One region of the Pseudoalteromonas sp. HF66 genome, then DNA from elsewhere that is predicted to be linked to it. Evidence: predicted binding sites of a transcription regulator. Region 1 holds the regulator's gene; the other holds the start of a gene.
The links. The regulator LexA, encoded in region 1, represses DNA repair genes until DNA is damaged. The targets are predictions, from matches to a motif close to TACTGTATNNNNATACAGTA.
Positions count from the first base shown of each region.

Region 2: a site for LexA is predicted at 5,988-6,007, ahead of HCZ11_RS06415 (YebG family protein). Genes of this name have one in related genera too.

Region 1 is NZ_JAATOU010000009.1:142,012-149,369, forward strand. It holds gene HCZ11_RS11150 (cytochrome c oxidase assembly protein) at 1-408, opposite strand, end outside; gene ctaD (cytochrome c oxidase subunit I) at 408-2,003, opposite strand; gene coxB (cytochrome c oxidase subunit II) at 2,003-3,145, opposite strand; gene lexA (transcriptional repressor LexA) at 3,583-4,200, opposite strand; gene HCZ11_RS11170 (PaaI family thioesterase) at 4,362-4,799, shown strand; gene HCZ11_RS11175 (hypothetical protein) at 4,807-5,187, opposite strand; gene HCZ11_RS11180 (hypothetical protein) at 5,346-6,071, shown strand; gene HCZ11_RS11185 (VOC family protein) at 6,046-6,399, opposite strand; gene HCZ11_RS11190 (endonuclease) at 6,515-7,168, shown strand; gene HCZ11_RS11195 (S41 family peptidase) at 7,268-7,358, shown strand, end outside.
Region 2 is NZ_JAATOU010000004.1:170,311-177,668, forward strand. It holds gene HCZ11_RS06390 (cytochrome c-type biogenesis protein) at 1-395, shown strand, start outside; gene ccmI (c-type cytochrome biogenesis protein CcmI) at 396-1,658, shown strand; gene HCZ11_RS06400 (VacJ family lipoprotein) at 1,668-2,399, shown strand; gene HCZ11_RS06405 (EAL and HDOD domain-containing protein) at 2,465-3,688, opposite strand; gene putP (sodium/proline symporter PutP) at 4,059-5,570, shown strand; gene HCZ11_RS06415 (YebG family protein) at 5,632-5,934, opposite strand; gene HCZ11_RS06420 (helix-hairpin-helix domain-containing protein) at 6,181-6,474, shown strand; gene HCZ11_RS06425 (DUF6170 family protein) at 6,804-7,106, opposite strand; gene dsbB (disulfide bond formation protein DsbB) at 7,106-7,358, opposite strand, start outside.

The DNA of each region.
Region 1 (7,358 bases):
ACCGGCTTTCATTGGCTGCTGATCAAAGCAAAAACAGGCGATTTTATGTAAATACTTTGCCGCTTTTCCCGGTGATACCGATGGAATTGCTTGCATGACTTTGTCTTCATTACTGGTATTTTTTGCTGAGAATTTAACTTCACGCATGGCACCAGGTTGTACCGCCACGCTGTATTGCTCAGACTGCACCTTAAATGGCGCGCCGCTTTGAGCGTGAGTGGTAAAGCTGACATCAACTTGACGCTGTGTATTTATTGATTCACTCGCGCTCGCTTTTTCTAATGATGGCTTACCATTCAACCCTGTAACGTCGCAAAACACGTCGTAAAGCGGCACCATTGCAAAAGCAAATGCGAACATGAGCAAGCATGTAATCAGCAGTTTTTTTAGCAAAGGTGCATGGTTCATTACTTAATCTCCGGCGGTGTTTCAAAAGTGTGATAAGGCGCTGGAGAATCAACTTCCCACTCTAAACCTTCAGCTCCATCCCATACTTTGGCAGGCGCTTTTTCGCCACCTCTAGCACATTTAAATACCACCAACACAAACAACAGTTGTGATAAGCCAAATGCAAAACCACCAATACTGATAATGGCGTTAAAGTCAGCGAATTGCAGAGCATAGTCAGGAATACGACGCGGCATACCGGCAAGGCCAACAAAGTGCATAGGGAAGAACAGCACGTTGACACTGATTAGCGATAGCCAGAAATGCCATTTCGCCAGCGTTTCGTTGTACATGTTGCCAGTCCATTTCGGTAACCAATAATAGGCTCCCGCCATAATTGAGAACACGGCTCCTGTCACGAGCACATAATGGAAGTGTGCCACCACAAAATAGGTATCGTGATACTGGAAATCTGCCGGTGTAATGGCAAGCATCAAGCCAGAGAAACCACCTAAGGTGAATAACACAATAAAGGCGATGGCAAACATCATCGGAATTTCAAAGCTAATTGAACCGCGCCACATGGTGGCTACCCAGTTAAACACTTTAACGCCCGTTGGCACCGAAATCAGCATTGTGGCGTACATGAAAAACAACTCGCCGGCTACAGGCATGCCTGTGGTAAACATATGATGTGCCCAAACGATGAAGCTCAGCAGCGCAATGGATGAGGTTGCATACACCATAGAAGCATAGCCAAATAACTTTTTGCGTGAGAAGGTCGGCACAATAGTCGAAATAATCCCAAAGGCTGGCAAAATCATGATGTACACTTCGGGGTGACCGAAGAACCAGAAAATGTGCTGGAACATCACAGGATCACCACCACCTGCCGCATCAAAAAAGCTTGTTGCAAAGTATTTATCTGTCAGCACCATAGTGACAGCCCCAGCTAAAACAGGCATAACAGCGATCAATAAGAATGCTGTGATTAACCAAGTCCAAACAAATAGCGGAAGCTTCATCCAAGTCATACCCGGCGCTCTTAGATTGACGATAGTCACGATAACGTTAATCGCCCCCATAATTGAGCTAATACCCATGATATGTATGGCAAATACAAACAGTGCAGTGTTATCGTTACTATAAGTGGTGGAGAGTGGTGCGTAGAATGTCCAGCCAAACGCAGGACCACCACCTGGCATCAGTAACGAAGCCAACAGGATTAAAAATGCGAAAGGTAATATCCAAAAGCTCCAGTTGTTCATGCGTGGCAGTGCCATATCAGGTGCACCAATCATCATAGGCACCATCCAGTTAGCAAGCCCAGTAAATGCGGGCATAACGGCGCCAAACACCATGATCAAACCATGTACCGTGGTCATTTGGTTAAAAAAGTGCGGATCAACTAACTGTAATCCTGGCTGAAATAGTTCAGCGCGGATCACCATAGCCATCGCTCCACCAATCAAGAACATGGTAAGAGAAAAAATCAGGTATAAACTCCCGATGTCTTTATGATTGGTGGTGTAAAGCCAACGCTTAAAACCTTTAGCAGGATGATGATGGTCGTGATGCGCATGCCCAGTTGCTTGCTCATTAATAACGTTACTCATTATTTCGCCTCCGCTGCTGCATCAATCGCGGCTTGAATTTGACTCGGTTGGATCACATCGCCGGTATCATTACCCCATGCATTTCGCTTATAGGTAATAACCGCAGCAAGTTGCTTAATTGAAAGCTGCTTATCAAACGCTTGCATCGCCGTACCAGGGCGGCCATGTAACACGATATCTATGTGATCTTTTACATCACCTAATACAATGGGACTGCCTTTAAGTGCAGGAAACACGCCTGGTAAGCCCATACCAGTAGGCTGGTGACATGCAGCACAACTTGCCATATACACTTGCTCACCTAAGACCATAAGCTCTTCTTTAGGTAATGTTTGATCAAGCAAAGCAGCATCAGCGGCTGCTGCATTAGCCTTTTCTTCCTTAGCATCTGCAAGCCAATTAGCAAATTCATCTTCAGGTAAGGCTTTCACCACAACAGGCATAAAACCATGATCTTTACCGCATAGTTCTGCACATTGACCACGGTAAACACCTGGTTCGTTAATACGTGTCCACGCTTCATTGATAAATCCCGGGTTTGCGTCCTTTTTAACTGCAAAATCAGGAACCCACCACGAATGAATAACATCGTCTGAGGTCATTAAAAAGCGGACTTTTTTATTGATAGGAAGCACTAGCGGTTTATCTACCTCAAGCAAATAATGCTCCGTTTTTTCTGCCTGATTGTCTATTTGATCTTTTGGTGTAGATAGGATTGAGTAATAGGCTATATCTTCACCCATATATTCGTAATGCCACTTCCATTGCGAGCCTGTCACTTTAATTGTGATATCAGCTTTAGAGGCATCTTCCATAGCAATGAGAGTTTTTGTGGCAGGCACAGCCATGGCTATTAAGATGACAAATGGAATGGCAGTCCAAAGTATTTCAACTTTTGTACTTTCATGAAATTGGGCAGGCTTGGCCCCTTTAGATTTACGGTGGTGTATTAAAGCCCAAAACATCACCGCAAATACGATGATGCCGATTACACAACAGATAATAAATATCGTCATGTGTAACTCATAAACATTATTACTTATATCAGTCACCCCTTTTCGCATATTGTATTGACTATTTGCCAATACAATTTCTGGGAGTGCAACCAATATAAGCCACAAGGCGTAACGCAGTTTACCCATGTGACGGCTCCTTTAGATGCTATTGCAAGACGCAAAGCGAAAAGGCGATACAGCAAGGTGCCCATTCGTTTTTTTTATTGTTCAGAGCGACTACGTATCATTTTAACTCACTTATGATACTGGCCCCCTGTCTAACACCTCGCACATTTTTGTGTCTTTTTATTAATCAGGTGTTAATACATTGCTTTAACCAATTAGTTAAAAAATGACCAATAAGCAAGTTTTAGTGATAATAAATGTTTATTTTGGTGCAGAAATAACAACTATAATCAGCGCGTTATTTAATGTTATGGTTTACGAAGAATATACAAAAAGAGAGGAAAACTGCGCCATATAAGGCTTTAAATAAAGAGTAAGGATTCACAAATCCTAATTAAGTGGCAAAATCACAATGGCGCACCAAATTGAGTCAATTTAGTGCACCAAATAAGGGACAACTACATCCAGTCAGCGTTACGAATGACTCCTACAGCTAACCCTTCAATATTGAAAGATTCATGCTCAAGGTCAACCTCAATAGGTGAGAACTCTTCGTTTTCAGCGTGTAAAAGTACTTTCCGACCTGCTTTTTCTAGCCGCTTAACAGTTACATCTTCATCAACTCGAGCTACAACAACTTGTCCATTTTCAGCAACTTGTGTTCTATGTACTGCAAGCAAGTCACCGTCCATAATACCAATATCTTTCATACTCATGCCATTTACACGTAGTAAAAAGTCAGCGGCTGGTTTAAATAACGTAGGGTCAACTTGGCAATGACTTTCGACATGCTCCTGAGCCAAAATTGGCTCACCAGCTGCAACACGGCCAATCAAAGGTAAACCTAACTGCTCAGGTTCATCTTCTTCAATCAACTGAATACCACGACTCGCTCCAGGCTTCATTTTGATCATGCCTTTTTTTGCCAGTGCTTTTAGATGTTCTTCAGCGGCGTTGGCGCTTTTAAAACCCAATGTTTGAGCTATTTCAGCGCGTGTTGGCGGCATGCCTGTATCTTTAATAAAGACTTTAATTAGTTCTAAGATTTGCGATTGGCGTTTAGTTAATGGGCGCATACAACTGGTTTTCCATACAGTACATTTAACTGTGAGTATATACAGTTATTTGAAAATCGCAAATTTAAATTAACTCCATCATATTGCTACAAAACTAACATTGAACCGCAATGAAAGATGCCATAAGGTATTAGCTTTAATTCGCATGTTAAGGAAACACAATGAGTATTTGGCACCACCCAATCACGCTGGAGCAATGTAAAGACTTGGAACAAGGAGTAACCGGGCAAGGCACTTTAATGAAAACGATGGGTATTGAGGTGACTGAAATTGGCGATGATTATTTAGTGGCCACCATGCCTGCAATTCCTGAACACCATAACCCTATGGGCATGGTTCATGGCGGAGCAAACGTTGTGTTAGCAGAAACAGTGGCAAGCTATGCAGCCAACTTTGTGATTGATTTCAATAAATTCTATGCTGTTGGTCAAGAGATTAATGCCAACCACATAAAAGCGTCTCGAAAAGGGACATTAACGGCAACGGCCAGACCACTTCATTTAGGTAAGCGCACCTCTGTTTGGGATATCAAAATTACCAATGCTGCTGGGGAGCTGTGCTGCGTATCAAGAATGACCGCAGCAGTCGTAGAGCGCTAAATTCAGTTTACTTTTCGACTGGATAAATAGTAATTTCAATCCCTGCGCCAATTGCTGAGATACGTAACAAGGTATCTGCATGCAGGGGTTGGTTAAAGCACTTTGGCGAGTTACCCGATTCAAAACCTAAATCAAATGTACGTTTTGAACAAGATAACCACTGCTTTAATGCATTGCGCGAGCAAGATTCAATTAATTCGCAAAGCTGGTTAATCGCTTTGTCTGGAGAGCTGATATCTGCAGTTGCTTCAATGCGTGCAAGTTGACGGTATTCATCTTGGTCATAATGTAAAACCATAGCGTTTTTCTTCAAATCAGCAACAAGCGCACTAATATCGTGCTTTGATTCAAGCTCCAGATCTACATTTAAAAATTGAATTTCCGACATACTCTCGTTTTTATCCTCTATTGATATCGACTGAAACTTTAACTCAGTTTTGTATATATACCAAATCTAGAATACAGTTAATGCGACATTTTGCCGCATTGGCAATACAGCTAAACAACCTAAAATAGCGCCCATATAACAATAATAACGGGGTGGTAATGAATAAACGCATGTTCAAATATGCTCGTAAAGGGCATAAATGGCTAGGCTATTTACTTGCTTTGCAGATCTTTTTTTGGCTATTAGGTGGGCTTGTAATGAGTTCATTGCCGCTTGAAAAAGTGCATGGAAAACATCTAGCAAATCGCAGTCTAAGTAACCCTTTTTTAGTGTCAGACTACTCTGCTTCTATCGATAAAATAACGGCACAATTTGAACAAATTGAAAGTATCAAGTACAGCCACTTTTTAGAGTCGCCAATCATAGAAGTCACGGCACCGAGCGGCTCCTTTAATTTTGATGGCAGAACAGGTGATAAAATGCCTGCGCCGAATAAAGCACAAATAATTGAAAACGCGAGAACTCACTTACTTATTAACGCAAATATCACGCAAGCACAGCTGTTAACCAAAGGACCAAGAGAAGTAGCTCACAAGGCCAATGTTTGGCAAGTGAGTTTTGATGATTGGCTGACAACAACCTTATATTTAGATAGCCAAACCGGTAAAGTCATTACAGTGCGCAGCTCCCTATGGCGCATTTTCGACTTTTTCTGGATGCTACACATCATGGATTATGATGAGCGCGAAAACTTTAATAACCCACTTCTAATTAGCTTTTCGGCCACCAGCGTACTGTTTTGTATTACGGGGATTATTTTATTGCTACAGAACATTCGTTTAAAACGTAAAAAGCCTGCTAAACGTGCTGGTCAATCAAAATAGGGTTGCCATCTGGGTCGGTGATAATAAAACTCGCGTCACCGGCTTTTTGTATTTCTAACCCTTGTTGCTGAAAATGCGCGGCTAATTGCTCAAAAGTGGCAAACTCTACCAGTGCCTCAGCATTTTGATCCCAGCCTGGGTTAAAGGTCAGCATGGTTTTATCAAACATGCCTTGAAACAAACCTATTAAATGTTCACCATTTTTCATTATTAACCAATGCTGCTCGATTTCGCCGGCAAATTCTTTAAAGCCTAGTTTTTCATAAAACTGCTTTGAAGCATGGATATCTTTCACATTTAAACTCACAGAAAAGGCACCTAATAACATAGTTGTAATTCCTCTAATAAAACGGCCTAACAACTATAGCTGAGTTGAAAAACTTTTCCTTTTTAGAATAGTAGCTCTAAAATAGCTACTCCTGTAGTTCACTGATGTGATGGATATGCGTTTATTTTTATATTTAACCCTTTGTTTAATTTTTACTTTCCCTGTATCCGCTAAACAATTTTCGAGCTTTTACAGTGCAAAAAAGCACTTAATTAAGAATCTACCAAGCAATAGTAAAAGCTTATATTGTGGCTGCGATATAAAGCGCCAAGGTAAAAAGCTTGTACCAGACCCTGAAGCTTGTGGTTATATTCCAAGAAACGCCATTACCCGCTCAGGAAACGAAAACGCTCGAGCAAAAAGAATAGAATGGGAGCATATAGTACCTGCGTGGGAGTTTGGTCATCAATTACAATGCTGGCAGGATGGCGGACGTAAAAACTGCATTAAGGTCAGTGAAAAATTTCGTCAAATGGAAGCCGACATAAATAACCTCGCTCCAGCTATTGGCGAGATCAATGCAGACCGTTCTAATTTTCGCTACGGAATAGTCGCAACATCTAGTGCCAGTTATGGAGCTTGCCCAGTAAAAATCGATTTTAAGCAACGTGTATTTGAGCCACCGATTTATGCAAGAAAGCAAATAGCCGATACCTACTTTTATATGCAAAAAACCTATGGCTTAAAAATATCTAACAAACAACGTAAGCTATTTGAGTCATGGCAGAAGCTCAAAGTAGCTGAAATTAGTAACCGTAAGTCTTTATAACTAAAAGCACATTCATTTACATTTGAGGCGCTACAATTTATTGCTTTCAGATACAGTAATTGCTAATTTTTAAGAAATACTATCGGAAAGGAAGCAAATATGTTTAACAATAATAAACTCGCCTTAGCAATATTTTTAGCAGTCTCAGGCGCGTCTCTATCTGGCTGCGGTGGCGGCGGTGGCTCTTCGA
Region 2 (7,358 bases), on a different contig from region 1:
ATCAATTTGATGATAAAGAACAAGCCGTTCGCTTTAGTGAGCTAACCAAAGAGCTGCGCTGTCCAAAATGTCAAAACCAAAATATAGCTGACTCAGACGCGGTTGTAGCCAAAGACTTACGCGATAAGGTGTTAGCGCTGGTAAAAGATGGCAAAAGCAAAGATGAAGTCATTGATTACATGATTGACCGTTATGGTTACTTCGTACACTACGATCCACCAGTCACACCAGCAACCTTGGTATTGTGGGTATTGCCTGTATTGATTGTGGTTCTTGGCTTTGGCTTTATTGTTTTACGCCAACGCAAGGCATCAGTGAAACAAACATGGACAGAGCAAGACGAAGCATTACTTGCAAAATTAATTGAACAAAATCAACGTCAGGAGCAAAGCTAGATGGCATTAATGTGGGCTTCTTTTGTTTTACTCACACTGATTGCATTGCTATTTGTTGTCGTACCGTTTTTTAAACGTGAGCGTATTCAACGTCTTGATCACAATGCAAACTCGGAGTTAATCCGAATTTATCATCAACGTTTAGATGAACTTAAAACTGAACTCGATAACCAACGTATTGATGCACAAATGCACGATGAGTCAGTTATCGAACAAAAACGTCGTTTACTCAATGAGTTGTCGCCTGAAAAAGCGTTGAACAGTAAAGGTAATAACCGTATTTTTGCCCTTACTGGCGCAGGCTTTTTGATTGTTTTAACAGCTATCTTTTATGGTTATACCGGTAGTCAGCAGCAAATTAAAGGCTGGCATTACGCGATGGCTAATCTTAAGTCATACGGTGAGCGTGCCGTTATGCAAGAAGGTGAGCCTTTAACACCGAATGAGCTACAAGCTTTCGCTTTAGCACTGCGTACTAAGCTTGATCAAAGTGGTGACGATGAAGTGGCGTGGATGCTACTAGGTCGTGTTGCTATGTCATTAAATGAATTTGATATGGCAATGCAGTCATTTGATAAAGTGCTTAAAATGAATCCTGATAACAAACAAGTGCTGATCAGCTACTCGCAAGTTTTGCTAATGGAAGGCAGTGATGCGAATATGTCTCGAGCAGCGACTATGTTATCAAGAGTGCTAAAAGCAGAGCCAACTAATATTGATGCAATCTCATTATTAGCATTGATTGCTTATGAGCGTAAAGATTGGCTTCAAGCTAAAACAGCATTTGAAGTATTGCTTGCAAGTATGCAGCAAAGCGACCCACGTTATAGCATGATTGCAGAGCGTATTGCCGAAATCGATGCCCATTTAAGTAATGATCAGCAAGTCAAAAAGACTGAATTAGCAGAGGCTACAAGCAGTGAAATTAGCATCACAGTTGATTTAGACCCTGCACTTGCCGATTCACAGCCGCAAAACGGTACATTGTTTATTTTTGCTAAAGCGGCAAGTGGCCCGCAAATGCCATTGGCTGTAGTTAAAATGACAGAGTATAGTTTTCCGTTAACAGTGATTTTAAGTGATACGAATGCGATGGTTGAAGGTCTGAATCTATCTAGTGTCGATAAAATTATTTTAACTGCGCGTTTATCAAAAGATGCAACTGTGGTAACTTCAAGCGGCGAGTTGGAAGGCAAGTCGGATGTCTTAGAGCGTGCAAACGTTAAAGAATATTCACTGCTAATTAATGAGTTAATACCGTAAGGATAGCCGATGTTTAGGCACAGTATATTTTTTATCTTTTTTTTAGTACTTGCAGGATGCGCACAGATACCTGAAGAAAAAGTGGATGAGCGAGACCCATTACAGTCGTTTAACCGTCCTATGTATGATTTTAATATGGACGTGCTTGATGCCTATATTCTTCGTCCAGCAGCCGTTGGTTATGTCACAGTGACACCAACCCCTGTTAGACGCAGTATTGTTAATTTTACTGATAACATTACAGCGCCGACAGATATGGTCAATGCTGGTCTGCAGGGTAAACCAGGTAATATGGGTATTAGTTTAGCGCGCTTTCTAGTGAACTCTACGGTAGGTCTACTTGGCTTATTTGATGTAGCCTCATCGCTTGGTTTAGAAATTGTCGATGAAGATTTTGGTCAAACCCTAGGTGTATGGGGAGTCGGTGATGGTGCTTATTTAATGATCCCAGGTATGGGGCCAAGTACAGCACGAAATCTAACTGGTGATGTGGTAGATAACTTCGTTCTACCTGAAATTACACTAACCACACCACAAACTATTCTGGTATTTGCGCTAAAAGCCGTTGAAGCACGTGCCTCGTTGATGCCGCAAGAGAGCTTATTAAATGAGTCGTTAGACCCTTACATTTTTATGAAGGATATCTACTTCCAGCGTCAATTATATGAGCTACATGATGGTAATCCACCAGTAGAAAAAGAACCCGATGATTTTGATGAAGATTTCCTAGAAAATCTCTAACCTAAAAAATCAAACCAATAAAAATGCCAGCAATTGCTGGCATTTTTATGTTTATATGGGGGAAGTTAATCTCCAAATACACCCATTTGTTCATTAGACCAGCTTAATGCATCGTGGTAAGCATCAGGTACTTCTTCGGGTTTAAGACCGAGTTCTTCTTGAATATCCTTTGCTTTATCCCACTCAGCTTGTTCATAAAATTTTACTAAGCGTAAATAAGTCGCTAGTAATCCTTCACCATGAAGCAAAGCACCTTTGATTTCATTTGTAAGAGGAAGTTTACCCATTACGCTTGGCATATCTTCATCGAGGATAGCGTCCATTAACGACATCATACCGGTTAAAAATGCCATACCCGTATCACGTAACTTGCCATGGCTTATTGCTAATAACTCAGCAAAACGGGCGCGGGTTAGTGATAAACGTATCAGCTCTGCAGGTTTATCTGCCGCAACTTGTGCAGCAAATAAAAGTGATAAGAAACGTTTGATTTCTTCACTGCCTAAAACAATCAGCGCTTGTTTTATCGTGCTAATTTCAGCTCTGCGTTTGAAAGCTGCTGAGTTTGAATAGCGTAACAACTTGTAAGATAAGTTAACGTCTCGTTCAAATACCTCGGTGATTTTTCTGAGATTTAAATCAATACTTGAGGTTTCGTATAAAAGCTCGGCAAGAGCCATCTCAGAAGGTGGTAAAGTTTTACTTTGCACCATTTCAGGCTTTGAAAAGAAAAAGCCTTGAAAATAGCTAAACCCCATGTCCAAAGCAAGTTGGTATTTTTCGTATGTTTCAACTTTCTCGGCGAGTAACTTGATGTGCGGGTGAGGTTTGATTGCCTCAACGACGGATTCAATAGACTCTTTATCACAGGTTAAAAAGTCAATTTTGATAATATCGATATACGGATAAAAATGGCGCCAAACAGGTTGGTGTATGTAATCATCAAGGGCAAGCGTATATCCGCGCTCTTTTAAATCTTGAACCATTGCTAGTAAACGTTTACCCGGTTGAATCGTTTCAAGAATTTCGACAACTACTTGCTCTTTACCCAGTAAAAGTGGGTAGCCTTTTTGGAGTGTCTCTAAGGTGAAATTAATGTAGGCTGGTTTGTTATCCGTTAAATCTTCTAAACCAAAATTGAACTGACTACCTTCAATGAGTCGAGATGTCGCTTCATCACCGTCAATATCAGGAAAAACGTTATCTACGCCATCCCTAAACAAGAGTTCGTAGCCGACAAGTTTCTTTTCCTTATCTAAAATAGGTTGGCGTGCAGCGTAAAAATACATAGTCCTAGCAAGTCCACTTCGGTTAATTCATTTATCCATGAGCAATATAAGTCATCGTGCCTAAAATAGCATTAATTAAATATTCATTTTTGAGGATAAATACTGATTTTCTGTGATCCTAAGACTAGGATAAATTGTAATGAAATTCTATAACTAGCGATTAAATATCACATTTTTGTTATGAAAAGGTTGTAATTGTAAACCCTGCCACTGAACGGCTTGATTGGAGTTGTAGGGTAGAAGCATGTTATAGTCATGAGTGATATCGGTTTTTACCCCAATAATGTCTTAAAATTAAGTAACTTGCGAGTCATTATTCGGATTAAAAGCCAACATTAAATAATAATTGGAGGCTAATTTGGAAACAGGAATGATAATTTCGTTAGCATTGTACTTCATCGTAATGTTGGGGATTGGGCTATACGCTTATAAGCAATCCACAGACGATGTATCAGGTTATATGCTAGGTGGTCGTAATTTATCACCAAGTGTTGCTGCGCTTTCAGCAGGTGCATCAGATATGAGTGGTTGGCTGCTAATGGGCTTACCAGGTGCAATGTATCTGTTCGGCTTAAGCAAAGTTTGGATTGCTATAGGTCTAGTACTCGGTGCTTGGGCTAACTATTTCTTGGTAGCGCCTCGTTTACGTGTTTATACTGAGAAAGCGAATGACTCAATCACCATTCCAGATTATTTCGCAAACCGCTTTGATGATAATAAAAATATACTGCGTGTTATTTCTGCGATAGTAATCATTGTTTTCTTCACCTTGTATACTTCATCAGGTGTTGTCGCGGGTGGTAAGTTATTCGAAAACTCATTTAATATGAGCTATGAAATGGGTCTGTATATCACAACTGGCGTTGTAGTGTTATATACCTTGTTTGGTGGCTTCTTAGCAGTAAGCCTTACAGACTTTGTTCAAGGCTGTATCATGTTTATCTCGCTGCTTGCAGTACCAATTGCGACATATACTATGCTTGATCAACCATTCATGGATACACTCGCCAATGCACGCTATGATTTATTGTTAAGCTCACCAAAAGAAACTGAAATTCATGCACTTAATATGATGGACTGGTTTGCTGGTGGTTCAACGATTGCTATTATCTCTGCAATGGCATGGGGTCTTGGTTATTTTGGACAGCCGCATATTATTGTTCGTTTTATGTCTGTGCGTTCAGTTAAAGATATGCCAACTATGCGACGTGTGGGGATGTCGTGGATGACACTTTCAGCAATTGGTGCTGTGTTAACAGGTTTATTTGGTGCTGCTTATATGCTTGAAAACCAAATGCCAATTGATGATAAAGAAACTATTTTCTTGGTATTGTCTGAGCTTATCTTCCATCCTCTAATTGCTGGTTTCTTATTGGCTGCTATTTTAGCTGCGATTATGAGTACCATCTCATCGCAATTACTAGTGTGTTCAAGCTCTCTAACAGAAGACTTCTATAAGATTTATTTAAACCGAAGTGCTTCTCAAAAAGAGCTAGTATTAGTCGGTCGTATTAGTGTTATCTTGGTTGCTCTGTTTGCTATTTACCTAGCGTATGACCGCGATAGCTCTATTTTGGATTTAGTAAGTAATGCATGGGCTGGTTTCGGTGCTGCATTTGGTCCATTAGTACTACTTAGCCTTTACTGGAAGCGCATGAACTTACAAGGCGCTATCAGTGGTATGGTTGTCGGTGCTGCAACAGTACTGTTTTGGATTTACGCGCCAATTAAGATCGATGGCCAATCGCTAAGTGCAATTATTTATGAGATTGTCCCTGGCTTTATTTTATCAACGATTGCCATTATTGTTGTGAGCCTAATGACGACTGAGCCGAAAAAAGAAATTACAGATTTATTTGATGAAGTTGAGTCATCACTTTAGTTTTGAGTAAGCACAAAAAAGGGCAACATTTGTTGCCCTTTTTTAATTTTATAACCAATGCTTAGCTTGCAGCTTTTTCTTTTATATCTGCAACGTTATCGTCTGATTTTGCTTTTTTAGGCTTCGCAGGAACCTCTTTTGCACCTTTAAGTACAGCCATAAATTGGTCTTTTTCTTTTGCCATTTCAAGCGCTAGTGATTCAATTTGTTGCTCGCTTAATGGTACATCAACTTTTTCAAGCATTAATTCTAATGACTCAGCAATGTCGAGCATTTTGTCATACGCATCAGCTTCTTTCTTAGTAGTAAACGTCATGCGCTCGACTCCGTTTCTTTCTACAACATATTTAACAACAACAGCCATGATTTCTCCTGCATTTAAGCGTGGCATTTGCAGCGTAAAATCGCCACTTTGATTACTGTTTTTATATACAGTAATGCTTCGGGCCTTACTTTGCAAGTATCTAAAGAAATTTTTTATGGAACAAATTTGACAATAATAGGGGCATTAGCTTTATTTATATTGTTACCCAAAGTTAAACACAAGCGATGGAGTGAGTGTTGGGTAATAGCTAACTACCTGTCCAAGAGGGACATCACGGAGGAAATTATGAAATTACTATCAAGTCTTTTACTTGCCACGAGTATTGCGTTACTGCCTACAACACCGGCATTCGCCGTAAAACCAACCGAAGCAACACAAGTTAAAATGCAAAAGCTCAGTATTAACAAAGCTAGCATCGATCAACTTACTCAATTACCGGGTATTGGTGAGTCTAAAGCTAAAGCGATTGTTGAGCATCGCAATAAGCAAGGTCCGTTTAAGTCGGTAGAGCAATTAAAAGAAGTAAAAGGAATAGGCGATAAGGTATTTGCTAAACTTGAGGGGAAAATTACGCTTTAAAAGACTAGGGCGTGTTGACCTATTGTGATTAATTTTGCAGCAGTATGTTTGGTATTTAAGCAAGGCAGAGCCTATGTCGTGTGGTTGTTCAACATAAATAGGCGATAACGCAGCATCCATACCAAACACGCGCTACCTTTTGGGTTCTTCCTAGGGGCGATTATCTTTTTATTACTTAAATAGATGAAGCTAAAGGGCGTGGGCAGAACGCGGTAGCTTTGCTCGATTTTTACTTAGTCCACTAGGTTACAAATCTCGCGCCGCGATTAAATTGCCCCTAGAGTGAACAAACTTTAATCCACAAAGGTCAACACGCCCTAAACAGGGCGTTATTCGCCCTGTTTAAATTCATTGATAGCTTTGTCTAAATGCGCTAGTGCGAACAAATTTTCGATAGGTGTTGTGATAAGTGGGTAACTTAAGCCTGCTAATAATAACCAAGGTAACAGCATCCAGCCTTCAAAGTAGGCTAAACCTAAAAATAATGGCGCAAGAAAGGCAAGCTTACACACCGATAAAATAATCTTTTTACTTGGGCTTAAATGAGCCAGAGCAAGTGCAATTATTTGCTGGCGCTGCCTTACTTTAAAAGTTTTTAAAGCAGGGATTTGACTAGTAAAAAAATAAATCATTATAACGACTTTTTAGTTACTAAACGGCTAAATAAAACGGCTACAAAGACTATTGAAAACGCAGCGAAAATAATCTCCATCCATGCAGGCATACTCATTGATGCAAATTGCCAATCAATATTGCCGCAATCGCCAGTGGCTGCAAAAAAGCTAGGGATCCATTCATGCAGTGGCATAAAGCTTGGGAAATTAGGCTCAAATGCGCAGCTAAATGCAAAAGGGTCGGTATTGTTTTGCATTGCAATGTGTTCT